2 regions of the Legionella sp. 227 genome follow, and region 1 is predicted to be linked to the other one. Evidence: riboswitches for the same ligand, from Rfam matches in the RefSeq annotation. Region 1 holds a riboswitch; the other holds the start of a gene.

Region 1 (8,213 bases):
TCATCTCCTCTTCCAGGGTCTTACTTTTTTCTTTAATTCGCAATTGAATGGTTTTTACCCCAAGTTTCAGAAGCATTTCGACCCAGGAGAAGCAATCAACCACAGGATAAAGACCTAATCGATGACATGGTTTAAATGGTTGGGGGACCTCATTAAGAGGTTTGGATGAAAGATAAGGCAGGTCCATCTCATTCTCTGGGAAACCGGCATAACATATACCGGTTCCTGCCAGACGGGCTGCTTGGTTTGCGTACATTTTTGCGATAATTAGTGCATCTTCGAGTGAATACTCCAGAGCTAATGCCCCAGTAATCGCCGCGGATAAAACCGATCGAAGTTCCGGATATTTTGCATCAGAGAAGCGATTTTGTGTCAGCCAAAATGAAGTAAGCCCATTTGTCCAATAATCATGTTCCCATGAATTTTCTTGCAGATGCTGCCCCAATAGAAAAATACTTTTAGCCCCCAGCGTTAATAATTCATGAGCCGCTTCCTGCATGGCTTGATGGGTCATGATCTTTCGCTTTAAAATCAATTCGGCCTCAAGTGTATTCAAGACTAAAACATCTGCAAAAGAAAAGCCTGTAGTGAAATCACCCGCATTTTTATCAATATACTGAGAAGTTAAAGTAAAATCCAAAACTACAGGCCCAGAATAATTGTTTAAGATTTGTAAGTCTTCGCGAGAAATGCTTTCGTTTATTTTAATTGCCTTGGGATGATTTGATCCATTTAATTGCTGTTGTTGCATTTCAAGACCCAATCCACGTAGTGTTTGCCAATCGACTTCATTGACAGTATTGCTCCACACCGTGCTCATCATAAAACCTCCTGATGCCAAAAAGGTGTATCGATCAAAGGGGTACATGATTGTGCGGTAATCCGCTCCGGCATAAGACCTGCCTCGAAAGCACCTCGTCCAGCAATAACTGCATGCGAAAAAGCTTCCGCCATTGCTACAGGATGAATCGCTGAAGCAACTGCACTATTCAGTAAAACCCCATCAAAACCTAATTCCAAAATCCGTGCCGCGTGAGATGGCTTACCAATCCCCGCATCGACAATTAAGGTTACATCCGTTAATCGATGGCGTAATGTCTCCAACGCAAAAGGATTGAGTAATCCTTTTCCTGAGCCAATAGGCGCAGCCCATGGCATCAAAATCCTACAACCACAATCCATGAGACGTTGGCATAAAACCAAGTCATCAGTACAATAAGGAAAGACCTCAAATCCTCGTTTTACTAATTCATTCGCTGCACGCAATAACTCAAAGGGATCCGGCTGCAAACTAAACTCATCACCAATCACTTCTAATTTAATCCATGACGTATTAAAAAGTTCACGCGCCATTTCGGCGGTAGTAATCGCAGTTTGTGCATCACGACAACCAGCAGTATTGGGCAGTAAACAACAATTCAAAGACTGAATGGTTTGCCAAAATAAATCGCTACCTGTACCACTGGCCATTTGTCGTTTCAGAGAAACGGTAATTACCTCCGCTTTCGAGGCCCGTACCGCATCGGTCATTACCTCAAGTGATGGATAACCCGCAGTCCCCAAAAGCAACCGACTTGTTAAAAGCTTATCTGCTAAATGCCACATGATTACCCTCCTTGCATCGGCACGATGAGATCAATACGGTCTCCCTCGCATAAGGTAGTCTCCGCAAACATCGATTTGGGGATAAACTGATTATTAATTGCGATTGCCACATGTGCGGCAATACCGTTCTTCTGTTCAAGTATTGCCTGTAGCGTACTGGATGCATCTACAGTTAGTGGTTCATCATTTATATAAATGATCATCAATAAGCCTCCCAGAGCTCAGGATAATAAATGTCTTTTTTATTGCTCTTTAGTCCACGTAAAATTTCCTCTACCAATGCCGGGGCTATTAAAAATCCATGACGATAAAGTCCATTTACCGCAATCAGTTGCTTTGCATATTTTATACGCGGCTGATGATGCACTAAAGTGGGACGACAGTGCGTCACCGTTTTAATGATTCGTGCTTCAGCAAAACCTCGATGTACATAGTAAGCAGCTGTTAATAGTTCAAGTGTCGTTCGTACTGAAATTGGACTGGAGTCTTCTGTCTCCAATTCGCTGGCTCCGATAAGGTAATAAGAATTAGGACGAGGAGCAATATAAATAGTGTATCTTGGATGCAAAAAGCGTATGGGTCTTTGCAATTGAACTTCAGGTGCATGCAACCAGATAAGTTCCCCGCGAAGCCCACGTAAATTGGTAAACGTGTTTTTTGCTCCAAGACCCCGGCAATCAAAAACAAAATCAAATAAATAGGACTCCTTTGCTGTTTCTACTTTGCCTGAATGGATGCAAGAAACATAAGTTTGGTCCCGCCAAACGACTCCTTGCTGGCAAAGATGTTTTTTGAGTGCCAGCAATAAACTCTGATTATCGAGTTGCGCTTCTTTGGGGAAATAATACCCTGCCTGGAAATGATTCAGCTCCGGTTCAAGCTGCCCCAGAGAATCTTGAGTGAGCACTTGATAACATGAGTCACTTAATTTATTGACAATCCGTGTACTGAACTGCTGCCATTCTGCTTTGTCTTGAGGGTGGTGCACTACAAGAGAACCTTTTTGACGAAAATACACAGGTTCCGTTAATTGATGCAAAATAGACTTCCATAATCCAGCAACGGACTCCATTCCCAACTTGAAAATTACATGCTCCGCTTTATCAAGCTCAGACCAAGGTGCCAATAAACCTGCAGCGGCGTAGCTGCAATTATTGAACGCGCTTTCTGCCTCAAATAGGGTTACCTGCCATCCATCATTGTGTAACCGCAAAGCCAGCAAACACCCCATGATTCCAGCACCAACAACAGCAACATTTTTCATTTAATTAAAATCACTCAAAAATAACCTACCGTAGGTTGAGCCTTGTCCCAACGATAAACAATAAGATCAATACCAAACTGCTTAAATTTTCTAAAGTTGGGCCAAGGCCTAACCCACAATTATTCACCCACACAACATGCGATAGGCTCTAAATCAGAATGAGGCATCTTGGGCAGCAGCTCATTTGTATAACAGGAATGCACTGAGAAAGAATCATCAATCACTCCTAAATGCTTGCCAAAACGTCCTACCTTATTCCAATCACGTTCTACATTCAAAAGCGTGCGCGAGAAAAAGGGTAAACTACGAATAAAAATCGTATGATACATGGGCGTTCGTAACTGGGGCTTTGTTTTACATAAGAGTTCATAAGCTTCATCTGGATTTTCGGTAGTAAACGCTGCTCCACGTTGTGTGGCTTTGAGAAAACCTTTAATGGTTTCAGGATTTTTTAACATCCTTTCTGGCACAATAAACTGAATGGAGCAAAAACAGCAGCAACCTAGACCAGCTAGCTGATCCAGGCGTAAAAATACTGTTTCACCACGCAGATGCTCCAATTCAACTTTTTGGAAATTAATAAAACCAATGCCAGTATCAATAATGTCACGACAAATTGCATCAGTAACATTCATGCCAATACGGACTGTTTCATAGCTTGCAGAATCAATACCAGCCAATTGTGCCAAATTATCAATAATGATTTTGCCGAACTCACCAATATACCCTACCCGTTTACCAACAATATCTTGAAATGAAGTAATGCCACTGGACTTAAGTGCGATAAGCCCAGTAGGAGGTTCATCCAATAGCGTTCCAATTGATGTGACAGGATAACCTTTTGCACGAGCGGCTAAAGTATGAATCATGGCTTTAACGCCAAAATCAACATGCCCCATACCTACAATTTCTGTCACATCACTGGGATCACTAGGCTCCAAAATTGCAAGTTTTATGCCTTCTTGTTGGTAATAACCCAATGAATGAGCAACAAAAATTGGGGTATGGTATGGGTTTGCATACCAATTGAGTAATAAAGTTGTTCTTGTAGATAATGCGTTCATGCCATAGCTCCTTAGATTAATTAATAAAATAAAGGATGGCTAAAGATATCGCGTAAAGACTAAATTGAAGAAGTTAACCTTCATTAGAACTGTTGGGAATCACTCGCAAATAAGAGCAAATGCACCATGACAGGCCATTCAAAAGCTCAACTGTTCTCAAATGAAATTCAGTTTTAAGGCGTTCTTACGCTGGTATGAACCAGATCAAGTTCAACGGGTATTTCTCAGACGTTTATCACGACACCCCGCGCCATCAATTGTTGGTAATGCTAGCTGTTATGGAAAAAACTGTCAAACATTATAATAAGAACAACCCTCATCCGTGCTGACGGGCACCTTCTCCCCATGGTGAGAAGGCATCTTTTGAGGCAAAATATAAAAAAATCCCTTCTCCCGTTATCGGGAGAGGGGCTGGGGTGAGGGTAAAAATCTATTTATCATTCTGCACATAAAACACATTATGCTGAATCAAAAATCGCTGACATAATAAAGGAGTATGTTGCAATAAATGATGCAGATAAGCGCGCGTAAATCGTTGCGAACAAGTAGGACACGCGCAATCAGCATCAATGAGTTCAAATTGCATTTGTGTTTTTGAATCCGTTAAATCCACATCCCCTGCACGGCTGTATACCTTTCCTTGCATCGCTGCTTGTGCAGGTTCATCGGTCTCAATAAATCCTATACCTTGATCACGCAAGCGCCATATTAATTCGGAGTCAAAACGACCCATAATATAGCGCGGTACATGCGACCACCGATTTAATTGTTCCCAATCCACCTCATTCAAAACATTAAAATAAACTCCATGCGGCTTAATTACTTCGTGTTTCTTTAAGTCATTAACATGCATAAATGGAACAATTGCATCATTCCAATTATCCCAAATTTGTGGAAAATCCTGCATGATGTTTTGGGGTAAAATGACTGCATTGGGCTTTAAGTGCTGAATAAGATGGAGCAACTCTCCCACAGTAAATTTTATTCTAGAACCATCATAAGGTGATTTAAGCGTAAAAATTCCCTCTTTATTCGCCACAAGCGATGCTGCATTCAGCACGATAACACCTGGCCAAACGAGATAATGGGATATATCGGATATTTTTTTGAGCGCATCCTGGCCAGGTTTATACAACAGGCTCTCTAGAGAATAAGATGCTGCCATTACTTTTGCTTCGTGCCAATTTGCTGTTGTAAGACACGCACCTGCTTCTGAAGTTAAAACAGGTATAAAATTCTGTACTGCAGTCAACATTTCTAATCTCCTGATTTATTATCCATTCACCAAAATTTTGAGTGCTTTAGGGAAAAAGTCAGATTTGAGTTCAGGTTGGAAGGAGCTCGATTCAAAAAAGCGCAGCATACATCAATATGAGCATTTTTTAATTGAGATCGTTTCAACCTGTGCCAAATATAGCTTTTGGTGAACGGTTATCTGATTTACAGCAATAAACTGGTATCACCATAACTAAAGAACCGGTACTTCTTTTCAATTGCTTCTTGATAAAGCATCATTGCTTGTTTATGACCAATAAAAGCGGAAACCAGCATTAATAAAGTCGATTCAGGTAAGTGAAAATTGGTCATTAATCCATCACAAATCTTAAACTCATAGCCTGGGTAAATAAAGATGTCTGTATCCCTACTGCAGGGACTTAGTATTCCATTGTGGACCGCACTCTCAAGACTTCGCATAGCAGTTGTACCGACGGCAATTACCCTATTTCCTGCAGCCTTTGTAGCATGTACCGCAGCACATAATTCAGGACTTATTGTAAATCGCTCGCTATGCATTTTATGATCTTTGATGTTATCGCAACGAACAGGTCTAAATGTCCCAGCCCCAACATGCAAAGTAAGATAAGCTACTGCAACACCTCGTGAATGTAAGCTGGCTAATACCAATTCATCAAAATGCAAACCCGCGGTGGGTGCCGCTACAGATCCTTCATATTTTGCATACACTGTTTGATAACGGTCTTGATCCAGATTTTCATCATTTCGGGTAATGTAAGGAGGTAAGGGAATGTGTCCTATTCCATTTAATAATTTCAAGACGTCCATATCCGCTTTGCAAGTGAATAAATCATCCTGCCTATCAAGAACTTCAATTTCTTTATTTTGTTCCAGCTTAATAATTGAGCCCGATTTTAATGACTTGCTGGCTTTAATATGAGCTAGAAAAGTGAACTCACCCGTAATTCGCTCGACTAATAACTCAACTTTCCCTCCAGTAGTTTTATGGCCATGAAGTCGGGCGGGGATAACTTTGGAATCATTCATTACCAATAAATCACCGGGGTTTAAAAAATCAGCGATTTCACGAAATTGGTAATGACCGTATTCACCTTTTTGACGATCATAAATTAAAAGGCGTGAATCACTACGATTTGCTAAGGGATACTGCGCAATTAATTCTGGAGGTAAATCGAAGTAAAAGTCCTGTTTATTCATAAAGCAACCTGAAAAATAAATTGTCGGTATTATACACGGAATACCCTCATTCATCATCCCTACTGAATGCAATTCCTAACAAAATTACATTTGAATCTTAAAGTTTTGTTTGGCTTAATCTTTTTTGGGCAATTTCGGATCGACATTAGGGGTGGGTGATGTATCTTTTATTAATCGTCTGGCACTATAGAGCCATTGGAGCCTTTGCTGTGATTCCATAATTTTCTCTGGCGAAACTTGTTCGATTAATTTATTAAGCTCTCCTTTGTTTTTAGGTGATATGGTTGAGCTCTCGACAATATTCCGTGCTTTTTCTATATCGTCTTTTTTAGGTGCTTTTAATACCAAAGATTCAAATTTCTCTATCATTTGTGAATAACTTGCATGAGGATCTGTTTTTGGAGCATGCGACAAACTGGGATTCTTACTTAATAATACTTTTTGGGCACGCGTTTCTCTTAATGTATCTCCCATTTCATTTCTGGCTCGTTGCATTTCTGATTTTTGGTTTTTTAATACTTCTCTTAAATTTAGATGTTGTTCGTAGCGATGTATATGCTTCTGCAAATTTTCTTGTATCTTTTCAAGACAATTATAGCGAGGGGTTTGAATGCGTTCTTTAGCTTGCTCAAAATCACGCTTAGCTTGTACCCAGTCCTCCTCCGTCAATTTATTAGGATCCTTATCTTTAGGAAGCAGAGCATATGAACCATCATCTGTTTGAACAAGAAATTTTGCATCCTCATGTTTGATACTAAAACGGGCCTGGGAATAATCAAAAACTTGTTCCAATTTATCATTAAGAAGTATTTTCTTGTTGTTCATCACTTTCAATGCGGAAACCAATCCTTGTTCACGTAATTTCAAGCCTTCCATTTCAGGGTCCAATTGCCCAGGAATACTCTGATGCTCTCGTATTTTAGCTCGGGTTTGTTCCAAAGCGAAGCGAAATAGTTCTTCATAGTTCATTGTTGTTTGGCTCAGATGAACTTTATGAAAACTCAGTTCATGTTCAATCGTTCTAATGTGTCTGCTGAGACGTCTTTTTTCAACTTCATGTGCCAGGGTATCATCAGAAGCTGTGCTTTTATAGAGTTCTTCCTGCGCTTTATACCGTTTTAGATCGTTCACCAAAACCGATATTCTTTGTGCAGAAAACGCAGTAGGGTTTCCTTGAGGATGCTTGAAAATAGGCAGTTGCAAATAAGTATCCAGTATATCGATATGGGTATGAAGTGCCTCATGGTAAGCTTCCATTCGTTGCCCTTCCTCTTCGATAGCCACTAACTCTTCTTCAACCTGCTCTAATTGGTGTTCCAATTCATCCAGTTTTTCATCTAAAACTTTAATGGTCTCCACGTAATGAGCGATCATATCGTCTATAATTTGAATTGGAGAGCGATCTGAAATTGTTTCTTTACTCTGTTCCTGTTTATCCTTTAGAAGATGTTTGTCGATTTCGAGTCGAATCAGCTGATCTACATTTTTAGCCAGTTCTTCTCGTTCTGCAATAATCCCCATAAGAAGAAAAATCAAGTGTCGCTGTTGGCTGAGTATTTCTTCTGTATTACGTTCCCTGATCGATTCAATTCGTGCCTCTTCTTTCATTATTTCTCGAGCTATCATGGTTAATGTCACATTACCGCCAGCCGTTTTCAGAAAATCAAATACCTCTGAGGCATTTTTTAAGCCAAAATGTGCCAAAAATTGAGTCGCTAAATAAGAATTTGTTTCAGTGTTATTAGGTTGATTTTGTTTTTCTATATCTGCAAACCATTGCTCCATCCGGTTTGAAATATTTTTTTGATCTGTAAAGCTTAAATTCT
Region 2 (8,213 bases), 830 kb from region 1:
GATACAACGTCAACACCTACCAACAATGGAGTCGCCCCTCTTCTCCTTAAATCGATTATTAAGAGCCCTGCTGAGGACGATTTAGAAAAGGGTGAAAAAAGTGAAAATGAGGAAGAACTTGGAGCAAGTGATGACGAGAAAATAGAAATAGAGGAACAGAGAAAACTCTCTAACTCGAAGTAATGTTGCTAGCGAGGGGATATTCTCATGCTGCGTAGACTGACCTTGGGCACTTCTCTGCCAAGGTCACGGGAGGGAAAATTGCAAATTAGAGCGAGATTTTAAATATGGGATGAGGGTTGCGGTGAGCTATCCTCTCCAAGTTTTATACCAGTCAATATTTTTTGAAAGATATCAAAATTTTTGCTTTGTGAACGGGTATCAATAATTGGAAACATGATATGTTGGAAAAAAGAGGCTCTTTTTTCAATTTCCTCAGCATAAATTTCAGCGATGAGTTCGGGCTCATTTTTAAATTCGCCACAACCCCAAGCGCCAAACATCGCATAAGGTTGGTTGGCAATAATTAATGTGTCCAGTTGTGCCGCAATGCGTCGTCGTAAATCATCCCGGTGTTCTTTAACTACTTCCGGCGCCTTCGAATGGGATTCAGCAAAGTGTTCTGGCGCTGCAGATCTTAATTCACGAAAAGGAAAAATATTTGTTGGCACAAGAAATGAGAAGCTCATATCAGGATCAGAAATCTTATTGGCTGAAAAATCATCTATTGACGGCGTAAGCAATACTTCAGGCCCTCTAAAACAAATTCTCGGTTCATCACTGTGGAAGGTTTTACATGCGTTTGGTGAATAGGCTTCTTTACAGCGTTGCTTTAAAATTTCGAGTTCTTCATGGGTCATTCTCCTTCGGCCTTCTACTAATTCTATGCCTTCAGGAGTATAAAGAAATGCATTCTCATAATCCTTATCATGTCGGACTATTTTATCCATTAATGAAAGCGCGCAAGTGGTTCGATGCCACATGTTTTCTTCTTGAGCACTTCCGCCTTCCAATGACCCTCCTCCAGGATAGAGGGAATTGGCCATATTTAATATGGAATAAATTTTTGCATACTTTTGGGTAGCCTCCATCGCTGTAACACCCCAATCTTGGTATACGACTTCAACCTCAGGAGGCGGATCAGATCTTTTTTTCGCCCAAGAAGTTAAATTTGCGGTTGCTGTCTTTTTTAATTCCTCTAATTTTTTATAATCAGTTATTGTACTTAAAGTTTTGCCCATGCTTTCATGACGCCAACGCTCACCAGAAAGAGCACCTTTGAACAAATTGGGTTTATGTGCTTCATGAACACCAAAAATGGCAGCATGCTCTACTGCATGACTAGCGCTGGGAGATTTTCCTCTAAAAAATTTTAGCAACATAATTCACAAACCCTTATTTTTTGGACTCAATGTGTCTCTTTGAAGAGCTAGAGCGCTCTGAATCAATATCTTAAAATCAATGCATCAAACGAACAGGCTACAAAAATTCAAATATAGGGTTCTGGGAAGGACCATATATCCATACATTCCTATCAAAATTAGAGTAGAAAACCTCTCATTCTATTCGCAGACGAATTCACCTGGCTATATATTGATAATAGTGTATATGATTTGGAATTCAAGAGCAGCACGTAGGTCTCCATTTGTTGACCGATATGAAACACGGAATTGATTTATCTGACTCGTTCCACTGGTTTATTCTTAAGAGAGTAACGAAAAACAAGCTTGAATTAGAAAATTTTTAGTATTTAGTTGAATTTATATTCCTTAAGCCTTAAATAAGTTATATTAAGAGAATCATAGAACAAGGAGCGTTTATATGATGAAAAATTTAATAAAAAATGGGATTGGGTTCATTATATTTTCTTTTGCAATTCAAGCCATCGCCAAGGATACGATCAGTGTTCAAGTAAAAACCGATGAGAAGACAGCTGCTGCTTTGGGGTTTACTGTGGAGGGTAAAAAATCGGGGGCTCGCGGGAAGTCCTATTCAGGCAAAGGACCTGCAAATAAAGTATATATCTTTGGTTATCGAAAAAATTCAGCATTTGGTCCAGACATTTTATGTGGTTCCCAAAAGCTAGCAAAAGACAGTATTGTGACTTTAGTGACTACAGGAGATCATTGCTCCATTGAAATCGATTAGGGGCTGCCTACCATTCTCCGATAATCGGGTTTTTCAGGATCATTGTCTGTCTTTATGGATTAGCGAACATGAGCCCCGCATCCTCAATCATTTGCTCATATATCAAAACCAAAACCGAGCCTTGATGAATTTCCAAAACAATGTCAGATAGTCGTGTTCGATTGAAACACGAAGTTTTTCCTGGAAAATAAAGTTGCGAATGATTGAGCTCCCATTGAAGCCCTTTTGAAGAAATAGTTGCTGTGGGTATTCCGATTAATGAAATTTTTGTATGCATGGGTAATGAGCACCCCATACTTGATTTTTCATTTAAAACAAAGCCGCGTATGGGGGGCGCATACAAAAGACAATTTGTTTCCATAAAAATATTTATGTTATTCAACACATGATCCAAATGCCCGCCATTGATTCCTACAATGATGGCAGGTAATAAATCATTCTCTTTTAAATAGTGCATCGCTTTTTGATAATCACTAAAATTTTGATCGGCTGAATGAAGAAAAGGATGGTTTTCTAAGAGAGATGGTCGAACAGAATCCAAATCCCCAGTAATTAAGTGCGGGCTAATTCCACGCTCTAATAAACTATTGGCCGCCCCATCTGCTGCGATAATGGGCATGTTCAATGTTTTGAAGAATGATGACTCAGGTAATTCTCCGTTGAGGCATAGAATCGATCGATAGCCTGTTAAATTAATTACATCGTGCATCATAATGTCTTTTTAAAAGAATAAGCAGCACACTGACAATCAAACCTACTGCATTAGAACTGATCACAAAAAATGAATCCGTACTGCTCCCATAAATAATCCAAGCTAGAGAACATATGAAGTAATTAACCAACATGAGCATGGAAAGATCATGAGTTGATCGTGTTTTTAAGGATTTGATAATTTGCGGCAATAAGCCGATAAAAGAAGTAATAAAAGCAATAATACCTGAGAGCATAACTATAGACACATTTTCCTCCGCTCAGACGAATGAGATCAGGTTCAAAGGGTTGGTTCATCCTCTCAGCCACAACGGGCACCCCTAATGTACGAACAATATTTTACCATGAAGGGTAAAAGCTGAAAAGTAAATCCTCTCAATGCTTCATTACTTGAACATGTTACTTGCTCTCGCGTCATTTTGTCTTCATTTAATCCAGAAAAATTCATTAGCTTACAATCTAGTTGTTTTTAATGACAAGTGAAATAAAAACACTCTAACAAAACATAAAAAATACTAAATGCTAAGGTTTTGTTAAGGTTGGTGTTTTAAAATATAGCTCATAAATTGGTCAGTCAGAGGATTCATTTTATGGGTAAGGTTATTGTTATTCACGCTAATTGTCATAATCCAACTGCAAAAGGTGATTTTGCTTTCGCAGGTAATATTGCCAAGGATGTTGTTCGCGAGCTCGAAAAACAGGGAGTTAAGGATATTGATGTCGTTTTAGTCAGTACGCTTGATGGGGTTCCTCGATTTAAAAGTATGTACGGCAATACAGTTAAGGGTCGTTTATCAATAGAGGGGACTGATGTTGGACTGTCTTCCTTGGAAGAGTTTGATGCCGTTGAAAATACAGTGGTAGCCTTTATCGATGCCAATCGTTGCAAGTATTCAGCAGCTAATCTTGTGAAGCGAGTTCTTTCTCCTGACAGTAAATTCATATTTGTAGGGAATGTAAACCAGGAGGCCTTTGCAGATATCTTCATGCAAACCTTATACCGTATGCAAGCCAAAATGAATCAACCCGGGCTTTATGAATCATTTAGTGATCAGGATATGTTGATTGGCAGTGCAGGTATTGGCCAGGACCGTTTAGGCTTACCTACCATTACTAAAGCAGAAGATTTACCGGCATTAAGTAATCCTGAGAAAGCCTCACTTCCGACAGGTAAATATGGTTTTATGTATCTTGCCGCAGTAGATTCTTCTAAAGATTATAAATTAATTGCACAATACATTAAGTTGAGTGGTCAAGATAAATATGTTCTTGTCGGGGATTTTGGCAGTAATAAATCGGATATCAAATATGCGTACGATCATGATACGACATTGCCTACTTCCAAGTCGCTGCCAGCAATCGAATACCATCAAAGCTTACCCAATGTAGTAATGCGCCAAACCGTTGCTAATTCATCAGGCGATTTGGTTTTGTCAACGGGTGTTACCAGTACTTTGGAAGCAATGAGGGATAAAAAGCTGACCTATTATCAAGATATGTCAAACAATACCGAATTTGTTGCAGCTTATTTAATTGCTGTGAAATCACTTGTTTCAAGTGATACTTCCTTATTTGGTGCCATGCCGCAGATGATTATCGAATTATCAAGCCTGCTTTTTGCTAAGAAGCCACTAAGCCGGGTTGATATGGAGCGTACCCATGAGCTGTTAGAAATCTCTTCTATAAGCTCCAGATTAGTGGACACGAATCAAACCATTATGGATCAAGCCAGTGGAAAACTCGCCCCAAAACTGCTTACTTTTTTGGGTGAGTCACGTAAGACACAAGATGCAGTTCAACTGGCTAACGTCTGTGCTTCATTACGTAAAACGGGTGAATTAGGTAGTCCAGTGCACGATCAGGCGCTAAGAAGAGCGGCAACTTGGGGGCGATTATTTGAACTTAAGGTTCTCATTAAATCAATGTCGAAATCGGATTTAGATAAAACAGATTCTACTTATAAACGCACAGCTCTGCATTGGGCCGTTTCCGGCAAAAATTTGGATTGCGCGCGCGCATTAGTGAACGCTGGGGCAGCTTTAGATCTTCAGGATAACTTGGGTCAAACGGCGCTACATAAGGCAGTGGCAGGGGGTGACCGAGAAATGATTAAAATGCTTATAGAGGCGGGTGCTTCTGTAGATATTCCTGATACGTCGCACCATAGTCCTAAAGATTGTGCCCCAGATAGTGGCGTCTTAGCATTTATTAATCATTGTCATTCACATCGGGCAGAAAGCAAAGTGAGTAAATTGGTAAACATCTAAAACATCAAAAAAATCATAGAATAGTTTTTCACCTCAAGGTTGGGGATCTTAAAAGTCCCCAATCTTTCTACGTACGGACATAATTTGTCCTCATTTAATGCAATTTTCTGGGTAAAATTGGTGCAATAAGTCATATTTTTTTCATCTGTTCAAAAGGCTTTCTTTTTTGCATAATGGGCTGCGATGTTAGTTTGGTTAAAATATTTTCTTTCTAAATTGACATTAGAGTTGATTATTAATCCTTAAAGACATGTTCCTTGAGGATGTTTTTCAAATAAGGAATAAAAATGAAAAAAATTGCTTTGTTAATCATGGGATGGACTTTAATGGGTTTGGCTGTAGCTGCAAACAACCCCAAAGAAGAGGTCCGGCATATTGTGACGCTCAATGGTCTAGCTCAAGGCGAAGGACGGTTTATTCGTACTGATGTTGTTGAGAATGGTAAATACAAATTTGGCTATTATTTTTGCGGGACCCGCCATAGCGTAGTCTATGGAGATATAGTTTTTGCTGACGAAGTGGGTGAGTCATATCGTGTAGAACGCTCCATCAAGTTTTCCATTTGCCAGGATGAAACATTAACTGATTGCCAGGAATTTGCTAATGACCAGTTTACTATTTTTAAGAATAAAGACGGCTACTTAGAAACCGATAGTCGGCCTGTTCTACCTCTAAGTATTGCCTCAGTAAAAGATGTATTTAAAGCCTGTGAGCCTAATCCTGAAGAAGATAATCGGATGAAAAAAATAATTCATGCGGGTAGTAATTATCTGATTCGCCAAGGCTGATTTTTTAGCTTGGTACAGCGAGTCGTATTTCGTGGCGCCAAGAAATTTTCTATTAAAAAAGCCTCTCTCCGATTTTTGGGAGAGGGGCAGGGGTAAGGGTTATTACTCGATTTAACCTTCATCCGCGCTGATGTGCACCTGCTCTCCATGGGGAGAAGGGAAAGACATATAAAATCTTGATTGCAGATTTTTTTGCGAATTTAGAGCAAAAGTATAGAGATTTTACTATAATGCCCACTATTTTTTTTCAAAATGAATATTATGTCACAACCAAAACCTTCGATTTTATTTATTGGTTTACTATCTGCTTTTTCTTTACTTACATTTGATCTCTATCAACCTTCGCTACCCTATATCACCAATTTTTTTGGTACGACACATAACTTAAGTCAATTAACCTTAAGTATTTATCTGTTTGTTTTTGGGGTGACTCAATTAGTTTGGGGGCCGCTAATTGATCATTTTGGACGGCGTCGTTTGTTGCCTGGCAGCTTACTCATTGCCGCTCTTGCCAGTTTAATCTGCGCCTTTGCGCCAAATATCTTTGTACTCATTCTAGGCCGCGCACTGCAGGGATTTGCTCTGTGTTGTGCTAATCTGGTTGCATTTTCCATCTCGAGAGACTTTGAAGATACTGTAGAGCGCGCCAAGGTTTTATCCTATGTTTCTATGATCGTTTCAATATCTCCAATTCTCGCTCCAGTATTTGGTTCGCTCATTTTTACTTATTGCAGTTGGCAAGCGAATTTCATGCTAATGGCCGTTATTGGTTTAGTACTTTTACTGAAATCGCGCAATGGATTATTGGAATCGCCATTTTGGAAGCAGCCCAAAGAGCCTTTTAATGTGAAACAAGTGATTAAAGCGTATCAAGAGATCATTCCATCGCCCACACTTTGGAGTGGTTCTTTTATTATGATGTTTAGTTTTGCCGCCGTAATGCTTTCAGTGATTAATTCGTCCTATATTATTATCGATCAATTGGGTTACTCACCTTTAGTGTACGGTATTATTTTTATCATTAATGGTTTAAATATTATTGTTGGAAATTACTTAGGTATTTGGCTGCGTAAGTATTTCAGCATGGCTTCAACAATTTATCTTGGTAGCTGGTTTATTATAAGCGGAGGTTTTGCGATGTTATTGTGCGCAAATCTCTCTGAATTTAATTTATACATCTTATCTTTTGCATTAATTTGTAATTTAGGTATTAGTTTAACTGCGCCGGCTACTATGTCGATGATGCTTGCAGACTATAAGGAAAATGCAGGTCTTGCACTGGCCATAATTCATACGGTACGTATGTTTGGCTCATCCATATTAACTATTTTAAGCGCCTATTTACTCATGCAATCACTCATTGCCTTGCCTTTAGGATTAATTGTTTGTGGTTTAGGTGCTCTTTACAGTTCTTGGTATTTTAACCGTTTGACAACGAGTGATTCTGAATTTGATGGGGCAGAAGCAGCTTAGTGTGTCTATTTTTTGCTCATCCTGCTGCTTGTTATAAACAATCAGACGATATAGAATCAAAAATTTATTGATGAGTTTGGTGATCTTATGATGTTACGATTTAGCTTGCTTCGTACTAATAAAGTGGTTACGAATCAGAAACCTAATTTTTTTCATAGTAATGCTTTTGATAAAGTCAAAAAAGATGTTCCTTTAAGAGTTATTGACCTTAATTTTTTCAAGGATACTACGTTTAGAGGACAACCAATTGGGCAAAATTTTGTAAGCGATGTGTTGAAAGAATCTGGAGTTTCTGTTGGATTTAGAGAAGTATCGGCAGAAGAGTTAGGTAGTAAGCCTGCACAAACTCTGTTAGGTTTATTATGGGATGAAGATTCAGCATTAGATAAAAAGAAAAAAATAACGAAACAAAAATTTCTTGAATCCTCCCTAGATGATACTACGAAAAAACCAAAAGGCATGCTAGCAGGGTTTCATTTCTCTGATTTTGTACCCCCAAAAAAGCATGATGTATTAGTGGTTGACTATAACAACATCCCTAATGAGTCACAACTCACCCCGATGAATGAGACAAAGACATTATCCTTGCAAACAACAGGAAGAGTAATCAGTGCAGTTCCTGCTTGGGCCATTATTATGAAGTTAGCCAAAGATGCAATGAAAGTGCGAGCTGATGTGAATCCTTTCTATGTAGATCAAGCCATTTTATCACCTCAGCTCAAAGCTGATTTTGATAATTTAGCCGCAGAATTTTATAGGGTATGTCGTGTGGTGAAAGAGGAAATTGATCATCCTGATGTCCATCAATATCGCAAAAATTTTCATA

What was found. A riboswitch is a leader RNA that binds a small molecule or an ion and turns the genes downstream of it on or off. The one in region 1 is predicted to bind thiamine pyrophosphate.
Positions count from the first base shown of each region.
Region 2: another riboswitch for thiamine pyrophosphate. It lies ahead of ACF8MK_RS03410 (SemiSWEET family sugar transporter); the one in region 1 lies ahead of ACF8MK_RS16720 (ABC transporter substrate-binding protein).

Region 1 covers NZ_CP171154.1:3,864,895-3,873,107, forward strand. The annotation lists gene thiE (thiamine phosphate synthase) at 1-823, opposite strand, end outside; gene ACF8MK_RS16705 (thiazole synthase) at 820-1,605, opposite strand; gene thiS (sulfur carrier protein ThiS) at 1,608-1,808, opposite strand; gene thiO (glycine oxidase ThiO) at 1,808-2,869, opposite strand; gene ACF8MK_RS16720 (ABC transporter substrate-binding protein) at 2,989-3,933, opposite strand; TPP riboswitch at 4,098-4,191, opposite strand; gene ACF8MK_RS16725 (tRNA-guanine transglycosylase) at 4,364-5,188, opposite strand; gene queA (tRNA preQ1(34) S-adenosylmethionine ribosyltransferase-isomerase QueA) at 5,374-6,387, opposite strand; gene ACF8MK_RS16735 (hypothetical protein) at 6,502-8,213, opposite strand, start outside.
Region 2 covers NZ_CP171154.1:784,045-792,257, reverse strand. The annotation lists gene ACF8MK_RS03430 (hypothetical protein) at 1-183, shown strand, start outside; gene ACF8MK_RS03425 (poly(ADP-ribose) glycohydrolase domain-containing protein) at 282-1,382, opposite strand; gene ACF8MK_RS03420 (hypothetical protein) at 1,822-2,148, shown strand; gene ACF8MK_RS03415 (thiamine diphosphokinase) at 2,201-2,857, opposite strand; gene ACF8MK_RS03410 (SemiSWEET family sugar transporter) at 2,841-3,107, opposite strand; TPP riboswitch at 3,094-3,191, opposite strand; gene ankY (Dot/Icm T4SS effector AnkY/LegA9) at 3,450-5,126, shown strand; gene ACF8MK_RS03400 (hypothetical protein) at 5,414-5,914, shown strand; gene ACF8MK_RS03395 (multidrug effflux MFS transporter) at 6,176-7,387, shown strand; gene ACF8MK_RS03390 (hypothetical protein) at 7,475-8,213, shown strand, end outside.